DNA from 3 places in the Thermosinus carboxydivorans Nor1 genome. Region 3 is predicted to be linked to each of the others. Evidence: riboswitches for the same ligand, from Rfam matches in the RefSeq annotation. Region 3 holds a riboswitch; each other region holds the start of a gene.
The links. A riboswitch is a leader RNA that binds a small molecule or an ion and turns the genes downstream of it on or off. The one in region 3 is predicted to bind cyclic di-AMP.
Positions count from the first base shown of each region.

Region 1: another riboswitch for cyclic di-AMP. It lies ahead of TCARDRAFT_RS00235 (DUF2294 domain-containing protein); the one in region 3 lies ahead of TCARDRAFT_RS06240 (C40 family peptidase).
Region 2: another riboswitch for cyclic di-AMP. It lies ahead of TCARDRAFT_RS12115 (peptidoglycan-binding protein); the one in region 3 lies ahead of TCARDRAFT_RS06240 (C40 family peptidase).

Region 1 is NZ_AAWL01000001.1:54,303-58,511, reverse strand. Features, by position in the region: gene TCARDRAFT_RS00240 (MFS transporter) at 1-932, opposite strand, end outside; cyclic di-AMP (ydaO/yuaA leader) riboswitch at 1,420-1,559, shown strand; gene TCARDRAFT_RS00235 (DUF2294 domain-containing protein) at 1,604-1,996, shown strand; gene TCARDRAFT_RS00230 (APC family permease) at 2,182-4,023, shown strand; gene TCARDRAFT_RS00225 (FAD-binding oxidoreductase) at 4,179-4,209, shown strand, end outside.
Region 2 is NZ_AAWL01000023.1:22,632-26,840, reverse strand. Features, by position in the region: gene TCARDRAFT_RS12130 (DMT family transporter) at 1-269, opposite strand, end outside; gene TCARDRAFT_RS12125 (alpha/beta hydrolase) at 327-1,064, opposite strand; gene TCARDRAFT_RS12120 (PaaI family thioesterase) at 1,057-1,500, opposite strand; gene TCARDRAFT_RS12115 (peptidoglycan-binding protein) at 1,616-2,206, opposite strand; cyclic di-AMP (ydaO/yuaA leader) riboswitch at 2,205-2,352, opposite strand; gene TCARDRAFT_RS16230 (3D domain-containing protein) at 2,519-3,259, opposite strand; gene TCARDRAFT_RS12105 (2-phosphosulfolactate phosphatase) at 3,368-4,069, opposite strand; gene TCARDRAFT_RS12100 (M20 family metallo-hydrolase) at 4,078-4,209, opposite strand, start outside.
Region 3 is NZ_AAWL01000006.1:94,979-99,187, reverse strand. Features, by position in the region: gene spoIVB (SpoIVB peptidase) at 1-223, shown strand, start outside; gene aroH (chorismate mutase) at 518-880, shown strand; gene mqnE (aminofutalosine synthase MqnE) at 907-2,004, opposite strand; cyclic di-AMP (ydaO/yuaA leader) riboswitch at 2,144-2,267, shown strand; gene TCARDRAFT_RS06240 (C40 family peptidase) at 2,270-2,929, shown strand; gene TCARDRAFT_RS06235 (Fur family transcriptional regulator) at 3,129-3,554, shown strand; gene TCARDRAFT_RS06230 (metal ABC transporter ATP-binding protein) at 3,566-4,209, shown strand, end outside.

The sequences.
Region 1 (4,209 bases), on a different contig from region 3:
ATCCCTAGAACGGTGGCCACCATCCACATGCTCGTTTTGTTCAGCGTCAGCCCATGCTGCTTCATCAATACCGTGGGCAGCCAGACCATGATGCCGTAGTAACCCGTGTTCTGCACACTGGTCATCACCGTAAGAGCCAGCGTGGTCGTTGCCGTACGGCGATCGGCAAACAGATGCAGCAGTGGGAACTTGGTGGTCTTGTTGTAAAACGCCTGTTCCTCGGCAGTCAAGGGTAACTTGGCCGCAATTTTGGCCTGAAGGGCCTTTTTCTTTGCCTGTGTTGCCAGCCAGATGAGCGGTTCAGCCAGACCATAGCGTGCCCAGGCAGCGAACAGGGCCGGCACCGCGCCGACCAGGAAAACGGCCCGCCAGCCAAAGGCCGGTAGTACATAGGCGCTGACCAAAGCGGCAGCCACCACGCCGAGCTGCCAGCCGACAGCCACTGCCCCGGTCGCCCGCGCCCGCTTTTCTTTCGGCCACGTCTCGGTGACAAGGGTCATGCCGATGCCAAACTCGCCGCCCAAGCCCAAACCGGCCAGAAAGCGGTAAATGTTGAGTTCCAGGAAGCTGTCGGCAAAGGCCGTTAGGCCGGTGAAAACCGAGAAAACCAGAATGGTGAGGGAAAAGACACGCACGCGCCCGATATAGTCAGCCAAAATGCCAAAGCCATAACCGCCAAGCACCGCGCCGATCAGGGTCACCGTGGCCACCAACCCGCCCTCGGCGAGGGTCAGGCCGAAAGCACCGATGATCGCTGTCATGACAAAGGACAGGATAAGCATATCCAAACCATCCATTGCGTAGCCTAATACGGAAGCAAGCAGTACTTTCCAGCGGTAGCGGCTGCCGCCATCCGCCGCGCTGGCCTGGGTTAAGCTTTGGGGCAAGAAACGGGGGGGTTGTTGCTCGATAACCTTGACGTGGGTTTCCATACCTTCTCCTCCTCGTTTTTGGTACCGAGGCAAGCGAAAAAGGCTTCCTGTCAGTCGCACTGACAAGAAGCCTTTTTAGTATGCAAAAGCGCCAACAAGCTGCAATCTTAGTTACGCCGCCTACCTTGTCAGCCTCACAGGACTGATTTAAAGGTACCAATAATATTGATTTTGTGTTTATTATGCCACGCCGCCCCGCCCGCTGTCAACCCTGCCCTTATGGCAACCAAGTACGGCGTAAAGTACTGGCTAGATTGTTCTACTAGCTTTTATGCCGACTGTTCATAAAATCATTATTTCGGAAAATGGGAGACAATGTTTTCACACCTGGTTTTTGCCGCGGCTTCAAATTTTGCGCAAACTGTTTTAATGCAGCGCCATAACCATCCCGTTGTATTATTAGCCGGCCAAGGCTATAAAAAGCCAGTTTTTCCTGCTAAAATGAAACTTTCTTTCTGTAACAGATAAGCTATAATTTACTCTGTAAAACAAAGCAAAGCCGAATTCCGTATGGAAGCGGAGGACCCACCTTTTTGGGGTGAATTCTGCCACAAGCAGAAAGGATGTTTACCTCTCTTGCCATCCTAACCCGACAGCTAACTTCGTAGGCTAAAGCAAAGAGGTCGAAAGGCCATATATGGTCTTTTCTTTTTATGGAGGAAACAGTTGTTATGGCTATTAAAAAAACTCTGTTGGAAGCCGAAATTAACGATGCCTTTATTAAGTTTCAGCGCAGCCTCATTGGCCGCGGACCTACGGAAGCCAAGACTTATATTATTGATGATATGGTCTTAATCCGCCTAAAAGGCGTTCTGACGATCGAGGAAACCCATCTTGTCAAAACCGAAAAAGGGCGGCAAATAGTTAAACAAATGCGGCAGATTCTGCGCGAGACATTTAGCGAAGACGCTGAAAACCTGGTAGCCCGCCTCACCGGGTGCCGGGTGGTCAGCAGCCACAGCGACATTAGCACGAAAACGGGCGAGCGGGTGGAAATATATATTCTTGACACAAATTTAGAAAAACAACTCCGTGATGAAGAAAAAACCAAAGTGGACACATAGCTGGCGGACAAAACGCAGAAGCTGCACAGCTTAGGCGATTTGTAGGCCGGTGCGCGAGTAACAGCCGGGCGGCTTATATTGGCCGCAAAGGTCTGGTTGCTTACGCACCGGTTTGCTTTTTATTGAATAACTTCGGGAATACTGTGTTAACAACAATAGGTATAATGGAGGTTGTTGATAGTTTTATGATGCGTGAAATCAGGCGTTTGCTAATTGGCAGACCGCTGCATAATCAAGAGCTTAGTCACGAAAAGCTTCCCAAATGGAAAGCTCTGGCAATTTTTTCATCTGATGCCCTCTCTTCGGTTGGTTATGGTCCAGAACAGATTATGCTGATGCTTGCGGTTCCGGGGGTATTAGCGTATGGCTATATCGGGCCGGTCGCCTTTGCTATCCTTGTCTTACTGGCTATTGTAACTGTTTCCTATGTACAGGTAGCCAAAGCTAACCCCGGCGGTGGCGGCTCCTACTCCGTAGCCATTACTAACCTTGGTGAGTTGCCGGCCTTAACGGCAGCAGCGGCTCTATTTGCCGACTATTCCCTTACTGTAGCAGTAAGTATTTCCTCGGGTACAGAAGCAATCGTATCTGCCTTTCCCCAGTTAGTCCCCCATGCCTTAACAATTGATTTAGCCGTGTTATTTGGTATATTGATGTTAATCAATCTGCGCGGCGTACGCGAATCATCCAATGTTTTTGTCTTTCCTACGTATGCTTTTATTCTGGGAATGTTAGGGCTTATTGCGGCAGGTGTTTATCAGGCGTTTACGCAGCCAGCGCCACTCATCCCGCCCGCATCTGCCGCTAAGCAATGGGACTGGGCAGTAGCCTTTCTGATCCTGCGAGCCTTTGCCTCTGGCTGCAGTTCTATGACCGGGATCGAAGCCATTTCCAACGGCGTACCCATGTTTAAAAAACCGGAAATCCGCAATGCAACAATCACAACTTATTGGATGTCGGCGATCCTTGCCGTCATGTTCGCCGGAATTTCCTTTTTGATTATGCATTATCACATCATGCCGGTGCCTGATGTTACGGCACTCTCGCAGGTGGCCGAGTTAACCTTCGGTCGCAATTGGGCGTATTACTATGTTCAATTTACCACCATGCTGGTACTATATCTGGCCGCCAACACGGCTTATAACGGCCTGCCGCCCTTACTCTCCATTTTAGCAAAGGATGGCTATATGCCCCGTTATCTTGGCGCCAGAGGCGAACGGCTCAGCTTTTCCAACGGAATAATTCTTCTCAGCGTCATAGCCGGCCTGCTAATCACTATTTTCCACGGCAACACCGAACATCTAATTTCTTTGTATGCCATTGGCGTCTTTCTTTCGTTTACCATCGCTCAAGTCGGTATGGTTGTTTACTGGCGCCGCGAGAAAAGCAAAGGCTGGACCAGGCGAGCAATTTTAAATGGAGTAGGGGCCATCGTCACTGGTACCGTTGTGTTGGTCATCGCTATTACCAAATTCTTTTATGGCGCCTGGCTGGTGCTTATTTTCATTCCGACAATGATTTATATTTTTAAAAAAGTCCGTCACCACTACAACGATATGTCAGAACAGCTCCAGCTGCCGCCTGAATATACCAATCCTGCCAGCTTGCAGCACCCCCAAGCTAAGAACTTGATCATCGTACCAGTAGCCAGTATTACCCGCGTGGTAGCCCAATCACTCCAGTACGCCAAAACGCTTAGTCCCGATATCCTGGCAGTGCACATTGCTACCGATGACGAAACAGGTCGTAAATTTAAAGAAAAATGGGAGAAATGGAATCCCGATATCCGCTTGGTTATTATTTACTCTCCTTACCGGTTGGTAATTAAGCCATTGCTGGATTATATTGAACAGCTTGAAAGAACCAAGGCGCCGTCTGATTTTATAACCGTCCTGATCCCGGAATTCGAAACAAAAAAGTGGTGGCACAGATTGCTCCATAACCAAACGGGCTGGGTTTTGCGGACGCTGCTTATCTTAAAAGAAAACGTAATTGTCGCTACTATTCCTTATCACCTACAAAAATAAAATCGGCAACCAATAGCTAAAAGCATTGGCTTATAAGACCCATTTTGATATATTTTATAAAAAATTTTTATAGACAAATTTTACCTGCCAGATTATACTGAATTTAGCAAGTAGTATAACTTGCTGGTTATACCCGAGTGAGGGAGGGAAAAAACATGGCCTCTTACAATCCGGTGAACGAGGCTG
Region 2 (4,209 bases), on a different contig from region 3:
TAGATGATGAAAACGCCGACAAGCCCCCCCAAATAGGCATACCACGGTGCCTCCGGCAAAGCGGCGAGATTTCCCTTCCCAAGACGAAACAAAAATAATAACGCCAGCAAAATAATTGTACCGGTGACGTGAACTATAAAAGTTGCTTCCAAAAGCCCGATTACTTTGCTTAAGGCAGCATTTAATGAACCCTGTATGGCCATCAGCACTCCGGAGATTAAGGCTAACAACAGCGCCAGCATGTTGCCGGAAAGATCCAATGCATACACGCTCCTTTTGCCAAAAGTTGCGATCCACGCATCAGATAGTTTGTACCCGGCAAAAAATTATATACTACCTGAACAAAACCACATTTTTAGCCACCGGAGTGTTGCGGCAATGGCTTGTTCGGAATGACCGGTAAAATGGTGGTCAGCTCCATCGATAACAATCAGCTCTTTCGTCGGCGCTGCCTGCTCATAAAGAGCGTGGGCCTGACTAAGCGGTACAATCTCGTCCTGGTTCCCGTGGACAATCAAGATTGGTATAGGCGGTAAGGACTGCAAAGCGGCAAACAAATTATGACGGCTTAAATCATGGAGAAACTCCGGACCTAGTTCCAGCTTCCCGTAATTATCACAAATATACAACCGTTCCCCCCTAACAAGCTTTTCATACCCTTCGCCAAGGGCTAAGCGAAAGGTTGCGTGCAAATTACAGGGAGTAGCCCATAGACACAGGCCGGCGATATTTTTATCCTTCGCCGCAAAAACAAGCGAAGCACTCCCCCCCATACTGCGGCCTAATAGTAAGACACGAGGACTGACAAATCGCCGGCAATAGTCGACAGCATAACCTACCTCGGAAATCTGATTTGATAATGATTGCAAGGGGGTAAAATCAAAGCGCAACACAAAAATACCTAACTTCGCAGCCTCGTTAGCCAGTTGTACGGCCTTGCCGCCCCCGTCTTTGGAGCCACGGAAACCGTGGCAGATAACCAAGGCGCAATTGCCGCCGCCATCAGGACGGTGTAAGACACCTGACAGATAACCGTGTTCCGTTGGAATCCGGACTTCAATCATGGTGCTCACCTTTTTCAAAGGCGCCAATAACGAAAAAAGTCCCCCGTGCTTTGGCCAATAAAATGTCTTCAGCGCAATCACGCACGTCCGCTTCTACAACCATAGTGCTTTTCCCTTTATGAACAACAGTTCCGACAGCTTTGACAACAGACTGCTGCTGCGCTCCGCGGATGTAATTGATATTCATATCTATCGTTACCACTCGGTTGCCCAGCGTAGCACATGCCACTCCCATTGCCGTGTCGGCTAAGGAAGCTAATGCCCCTCCATGAGCAACACCATAAAGATTTGTATGCTTCCCATAAATGACTGGCATGGTCAACTCGGCCCGTCCTTCCTCAATTTTCGCTATTGACATTTGCAGTAACCGTACATAGGGATTGCGATCATAAATATTCTTTAAATGCTCTTTAAGCCACTCTATGTTATTGACCAAGACTAGTGCCTCCTCACATTATACCTTTGCATATCTTTCCCATAAATATAACTAGTACGGCGCCTAGCTAATTTTTCCTTTAAAAAAGGCAAAAGAAAGACAGGCTGGCAGCCTGTCAATCAAGTACATAAACAGTTACGTGTTGTCTTCCAAACTGTAGTGCTTCTTCCCGGCTTTCAAAGGCAAGGTCAATTTTGTTGCCTTTTATCGCCCCGCCAATGTCATCAGCGATAGCATAGCCGTATCCTGGAATATATAGGCGCGTACCAAGCGGAATGACCGCCGGGTCCACGGCAGCCAATCCTTTGCGAAGTAAATTGCCACGATAAGTATAGCTGCCATTGCCGTCATCAAAACGAGTATAAGCAGTAGCTACCATGGTTAAAACCCTGCTGTACCGGCTAGGTTCAACCGCGGCCCGTTCTAAATAGCGGAGAGTGTCTTTTCCGACAATGCCATCGGCCACTAGTCCGTTATCACGCTGAAACTCCAACACCGCACGCATAGTGGCGCCGCCAAAAATGCCGTCAATTGCCCCGGCGTAGTAGCCTTTATCGGCTAACATTTTTTGCAGATACCGTACATCTTCTCCCCGGTCGCCTTGGCGAAGAAGGTTGTCCCCCGGCGCAGCCAAGGAAGTTGCGGCAAATAGCAGCATGAGCAGAGTAAGTACCGCTGCAAGGGCAATTTTTTTCAATTGTCTCACCTCTCTTTTTCTACGCCTCCGAGGTTAGCTGTCGGGTTAGGGTCAAAGAGAAGGACTAGAGAAAGAACCCTTCCACCATTCTGGCGGATTCACCCCTGTATCTTTAGTGGGTCCCCCGTACCAAACGGATTCGGCGTTATTGTAATTTTACTATAAATTGACTCCATAGTCAAAGGTAACTACAACTAAAAAATGGCAATTTATTCCTAACTGTGAGCTAGTCGCCATATGAACGATAGCTATGGAAATATATGTGTGAAAATAGCGCCCTGGTAAGCGCCAATGAAAAAAGGATCGGATAACCCGATCCCCTTATTCAAGTACATACACTTTCACTTTTTGAATGCCATAGTCAAGGGCTTCGCTCCGTGTATTGAAAGCCAGGTCGATACGGTTGCCTTTAATGGCGCTGCCTTGGTCCTCGGCAATTGCTTCACCATAGCCTTCCACCCAAAGCCTGGTCCCCATGGGGATTACATTAGGGTCAACCGCGGCAACGCCTTTGCGCACTTTGCCGCCCATATAAGTCTTATCTCCCCATTTGCCGTTATCCAGCGGACCGGGAGCATAAGCGGTAGCTGTCATTTCCAGGACACGCTTATAGTTTTGTGGCGCTCCCATTAGAGAATTATTATTGCGCACGCTTTGCGGCGCCAGAACATTATTGAAATTAAATAGCATAGAGATAACGGCCAATTCCTTATCATAAGAAGCCAATCGCTCGCTTAAAGTTTGCTCGACTTCTTGACGAAGGACGGTTTCTACATTCTTATTCAAATCCCCGTTCGCGACAGAAACGACATCAGCGCCAGCTGTTGACTTACTTGCTTTTTCCAAGGCTGTTTTGGCGAGTAAGTCCCACAACGCTTCTTTTTTACCTTGTTCTAAATCCTTCTTTACTCTCAGCAGTTCTTGCACCCGTACCATATTGGGACCGGCAGTGACAACTTCTGCGAGCTTGTCCTCAAGAAAAGCAGCATGAGCCTGTGGCAATACAGGAGAAAACATATTGATGGTCAACGCCATCAAAGTGATAACAACTGCTTTCTTCACAATTCATCTCCTTTCCCCTCTTGTTCACCCCCCATTGTATCATATTGTTTACATAATTAACAGACGGTAATTTTAACAAAAAACCGGCCAGATAATTGGCCGGCTTATTTAGGTTATTGTAATAATGCCATCACAATATTGGGGAACCACTGAAAAAATATCGTGCTGGAGACAAAAGACCACATCATCGGCAAAACCGATATCACGCAAATAGCGCCCGTGCGACGAAGTCATCACCGTTTTAAGCAAATCGGAGTGAGCCCCCTCGTACATGGCGCGGGCGGCAAGAGCTTTGTCACTAAGAGTGGCCGATAAACCAAAACGGCTGACAAGTAGACCGGCACAGAGGACGTCCTCTATTGAAAAATTTCCTTCCGTACCGGCACAGAGAAACACAACATCCCGACCCATGTCGGACAAACGCTCACACACCGCAGCCGCATTGACAAATGCGGCCGTGAAAACATTGGCGGCATTGCGCGCCAATCCCAACGCCCTAGTTCCGTTTGTCGTCGTCATGATAATCGTTTTACTATCCACTATATTACGTACATACTCAAACGGGGAGTTGCCGAGCTGAAAGCCAGGTATTATAAGCCCTTTCCTTTCACCCGCCAGTAATGCGTCGGGAAAATGATCCTGCTTTAAAACAACGGCCTCTTCGACCGTCGCCGTAGGGATTAGCTTCCGGCAACCGTTGGCAAAAGCCGTGGCAATAGATGTTGTGGCACGTAAAACATCAATAACAACGACAACGCTAGCGGAAGACGCTAGATAATCATCTGGCGTAAAACATACATCGATTTGCAATAAAACACCTACTTTGCCAATTCATAGAGGACTTCCGTCAATACACAGATACCTGCCTCAATATCCTTGGGTGAAGCGTACTCATCCGGATTATGGCTAATGCCGTTAGCGCAGGGAATAAAAATCATGCCGGACGGAGC
Region 3 (4,209 bases):
CCAAGGCATGAGCGGCAGCCCTATTATACAAAATGGCAAAATCGTCGGTGCGGTAACGCATGTCTTTATCCACGACCCAACGCGGGGCTATGGCTGCTTTGTCGACTGGATGCTGATGGAAAGTGGTCTGTTGCCGAAAAAAGAGAGGCAAACAGTCAGAAAACTATTCAGTTTTTCAGGCTTATTTGGTGCGCCTGGCTGGGCGTTATTATCCTTGGGGTAATTTTGCATTTAAGATTGTTTCTCCTCATAACTATATCATGGGGGGGAAGGACATGAATTTTAAAAATTTATTTGTTTGCTTAAAGGCTGCGGCAGCACTTTCTGCTGGAAAGACCGTCAGGAAGGCCGTTACATTGAATTGACGGACAAAAATGAAGTATGTCCTGAATGCGGTTGGTGGAAATGTCACTATTGCGGTTCTTGCCGGTGTAATAAACTCAATGACGAAAGGAAAAGCGAACAAGACAACGAATAGATGAAATATAAAAAAATCAGGCGGAAAGGAGCGATTACGTTGCTGCGCGGAGTCCGGGGAGCGACAACAGTAGATGCGAATACGCCGGAAAATATACAGGAGCGAGTTCGCGAACTATTAACAGTTCTTGTCCGGGAGAATGGAATCGATACGGCCGATATCGGAGCGGTAATTTTTAGTTCTACACCCGATTTAAATAGCATGTATCCTGCCGCAGGGGCCCGGATTTTGGGTTGGACGGAAGTGCCGCTATTCGGCACCCAGGAAATTGATAATCCTACAGGTTTGGCTAGGTGCATCCGGGTACTCATACTGTGGAATACCGACCTTCCTCAGGGGAAGATCAGGCATGTGTATCTACACGGCGCGGCGGTACTGCGGCAAGATATCAACAGGCAATAAAATTCAGCCTAGAAAAAGGCTGTTTTTTATTGTCTGTAAATTTTAACAATATTATACAGTGAATCCCGCTCAACAGGAATGCGCCCGGCTTGACGGATGACATTGACCAGCCGTTCGATGCTTAGCGACTGCTCAGACTTACCGCCGGCCGCATGTGTGATTTTTTCCTCGTTTACCGTTCCATCCAAATCATTGGCGCCAAAGGCCAGCGCCAACTGGGCAATCGGCAAGGTAAGCATAACCCAATAAGCTTTGATGTGTTTAAAGTTATCGAGCATGAGACGGGCAAGCGCTATCATTTTCAGGTCTTCCCAGGCTGGAACCCGCGTGACCTGGCTTTCTAATGCGGTATTTTTCGGATGAAAGGCCAGACCGATAAACGTTTGGAAGCCCCCGGTCTCATCCTGCAGGTCGCGAAGCGCCAAAAGGTGGTCAATGCGTTCCTCTGGTGTTTCGATATGGCCGTAGAGCATGCTGGCATTTGTCCGGATACCGAGACGATGGGCCGTGCGCATGATAGCGAGCCAGTCTTCACCGCTGGCCTTATTTGGACAAAGAAGGCTCCGCACCCGGGGGCTAAAGATTTCCGCTCCGCCGCCCGGCATAGATCCAAGGCCAGCCTTCTTCAGGGTTTTCAGCACTTCTTCCACCGATTTGCCGGATATCTTGGCAAAATAGTGAATTTCAACAGCAGTGAATGCTTTAAGATGTAGATGGGGCAAGGCTTCTTTAACGGTGGCGATAATATCGACATAATATTCAAAAGGCCAGTCGGGGTGTAAACCGCTAACGATGTGTAGTTCGCGCAAATCAGGGTCCTCAGCCGCTTGGCGGGCGATACGGAGGACATGTTCTTTGGTCATGCTGTAGGCTTGCGGACTGGAGTTGTCACAGCCGAAAGCGCAAAATTTACAACGGGCAGTGCAGACATTTGTCAGGTTAATATGCCGGTTAACATTAAAATATACATAATCGCCGCTGACCCGTTGACGAACTTTGTTGGCAAGATAGCCTAGCCAGGCCAAATCATGTGAGTGGAGGAGTGCAAGTCCTTCATCACGGGACAAACGAAGACCTTCTGTGATTTTTGTTTCGATCTGATAACGAAATGCGTCGGAAAGCATGGCGACACTCCTTTCACTTAGCAATTCGCTGATGAATCGTGGTTTTCCTGTAGATATAGTAAAAAATGAGAAACCGGAAATTTTTTCAAGAAAAACCATTTAGAAGGATTATGTACAAAAATAGCGAATAATTCAGGTGAGCTATATAAAGCCTAATCCAGCTCAGGAGCGGGGGAACCATTACTGGGGTGAAACTCTTTAGGAGTGGGGTGCCTTCAACCCTAACCCGTCAGCTAACCTCGTCGGCTTAGAGAGGAGAATTGTCTTGGGTAAAGTGTTTCGGACGATGGTTCTTTTTTTGCTGCTGTTTATGACAGCAACCTTCGCCCACGCCTCAGGAGTCTATGAAGAAGGGGATCAAGGCCCGGAAATAGCCGCTATTCAGGCCCGGCTTAGAGAGCTTGGCTATCGGCTGGAGGTTGACGGCGACTTCGGCCAGGCGACCAAAAGCGCCGTAATCGCCTTCCAAAAAGACCGGGGCTTGGAAGCGGATGGCGTTGTCGGGGCCCAGACCTACCGCGCTCTCATGGGACGGGACATGCCGGTTAGCCGTGATAGTAGCGCTGCCCGGCGGGTCATTCAGACGGCCATGCGTTATATCGGCGTTCCCTATGTTTTTGGCGGTACGACTCCTGATGGGTTCGACTGTTCCGGCTTTACCCGGTTTGTGTATGCCCGGGCGGGCGTATACTTGCCGAGAACGGCTGACGCGCAGTTTGAAGTGGGTCAACCTGTATCTTATTCAAGATTACAGCCTGGCGACATGGTTTTCTTTTCCACTTATGCTCCTGGTCCTTCGCACAGCGGTATTTACTTGGGAGATGGCAATTTTATCAGCGCTACGTCCAGCCGTGGTGTGGTCATCGATCGCATGGATAGCAGTTACTGGGGGCCGCGTTATGTAGGAGCGCGTCGGGTGTTATAAGATTTGGAGGCCAGGCGCCTCCTTTTATTTTTCCTCTATTTGAGCAAAAATTGCTGTATGACAGAATGTTTGCATAGCCTGTGTTTAATGGTAGAAGAATAAAGAAAAGACTGGGCAAATTTTTTTTTATGCTTTTAGTAAGAAAGTTCCTATTTGTGATGAATCGTATATATTTTGATTAGAAGCGGAGTGAATTATCATGTTAAATGACCTGGTGCAGCAGCTTAAGGAAAAGGGGTATCGCATTACACCGCAGCGGCGGGCAATTTTAGAGCGGATACTCCAAACGGCGAAGAACTTGACAGCGGCGGAAATATGGCGTGAAGTCCGTCATCAGTATCCAGACGTTGGTCTCGATACAATTTACCGTAACCTGAATATTTTGGTTGAAATGGGGCTGTTAATTCCTATTGTCGGGCTGGGTAAGAACGGAACTCGGTATGAGGTAGCTTCCTCATCCCGGCATCATCACCATATTACTTGCATAAAGTGCGGTGAAGCGGCTTGCTTGGAATTTTGTCCTATTGATCCTGAATTTTTAATTATGCTTCGCCAGCATGGGTATGAACTTGTCCGGCACAATATTGAGTTGTTCGGTCTTTGCGCGCAGTGCCGGCAGGGTTAGGAGGGCAATAAATGTGCATGGTGCAGCTTGATGGCGTATGCTTTGCCTACGATGATCATCCCGTGCTTAACAATATATCTTTAGTGGTAGCCAGCGGTGATTTTCTCGTCGTTGTCGGTCCCAACGGGGCTGGTAAAAGTACGTTGCTAAAAATAATGGCGGGAATCGCTAGGCCACAGGGCGGCGAAGTTCGCATCGACGGACAGTCGGTAAGGGAAGCGCAAAGGCAGGGACTAATTGGTTATGTACCGCAGACCTACGGAAAGAACTCGGCCGGTTTTCCGGCAACAGTGGAGGAAGTAGTGGCATTGGGTTTGGTCACAGGCGGCGTTACCAGGCCCAGCAAGCAGTTAGCCACCCATATTGTAGAACATATGTTGGAACTTGTTGATATGGCTGACCTGCGCTCAAGGCGTATCGGTGAACTCAGCGGCGGGCAGCTGCAGCGAGTGATGGTGGCGCGAGCTTTGGCCGGCAACCCCAGGCTCCTTTTGTTAGACGAGCCGACTAGCGGCATTGATGCTGATGCCAGCGCCAAAATATACGAACTGTTGGGAACGTTGAATCGCAACTTGGGGATTACGGTTGTCATGGTTTCCCACGACATTGAAAAAGCCACCTGCTGGGCTTCGCGGGTGGCCTGCATCAATCGGGG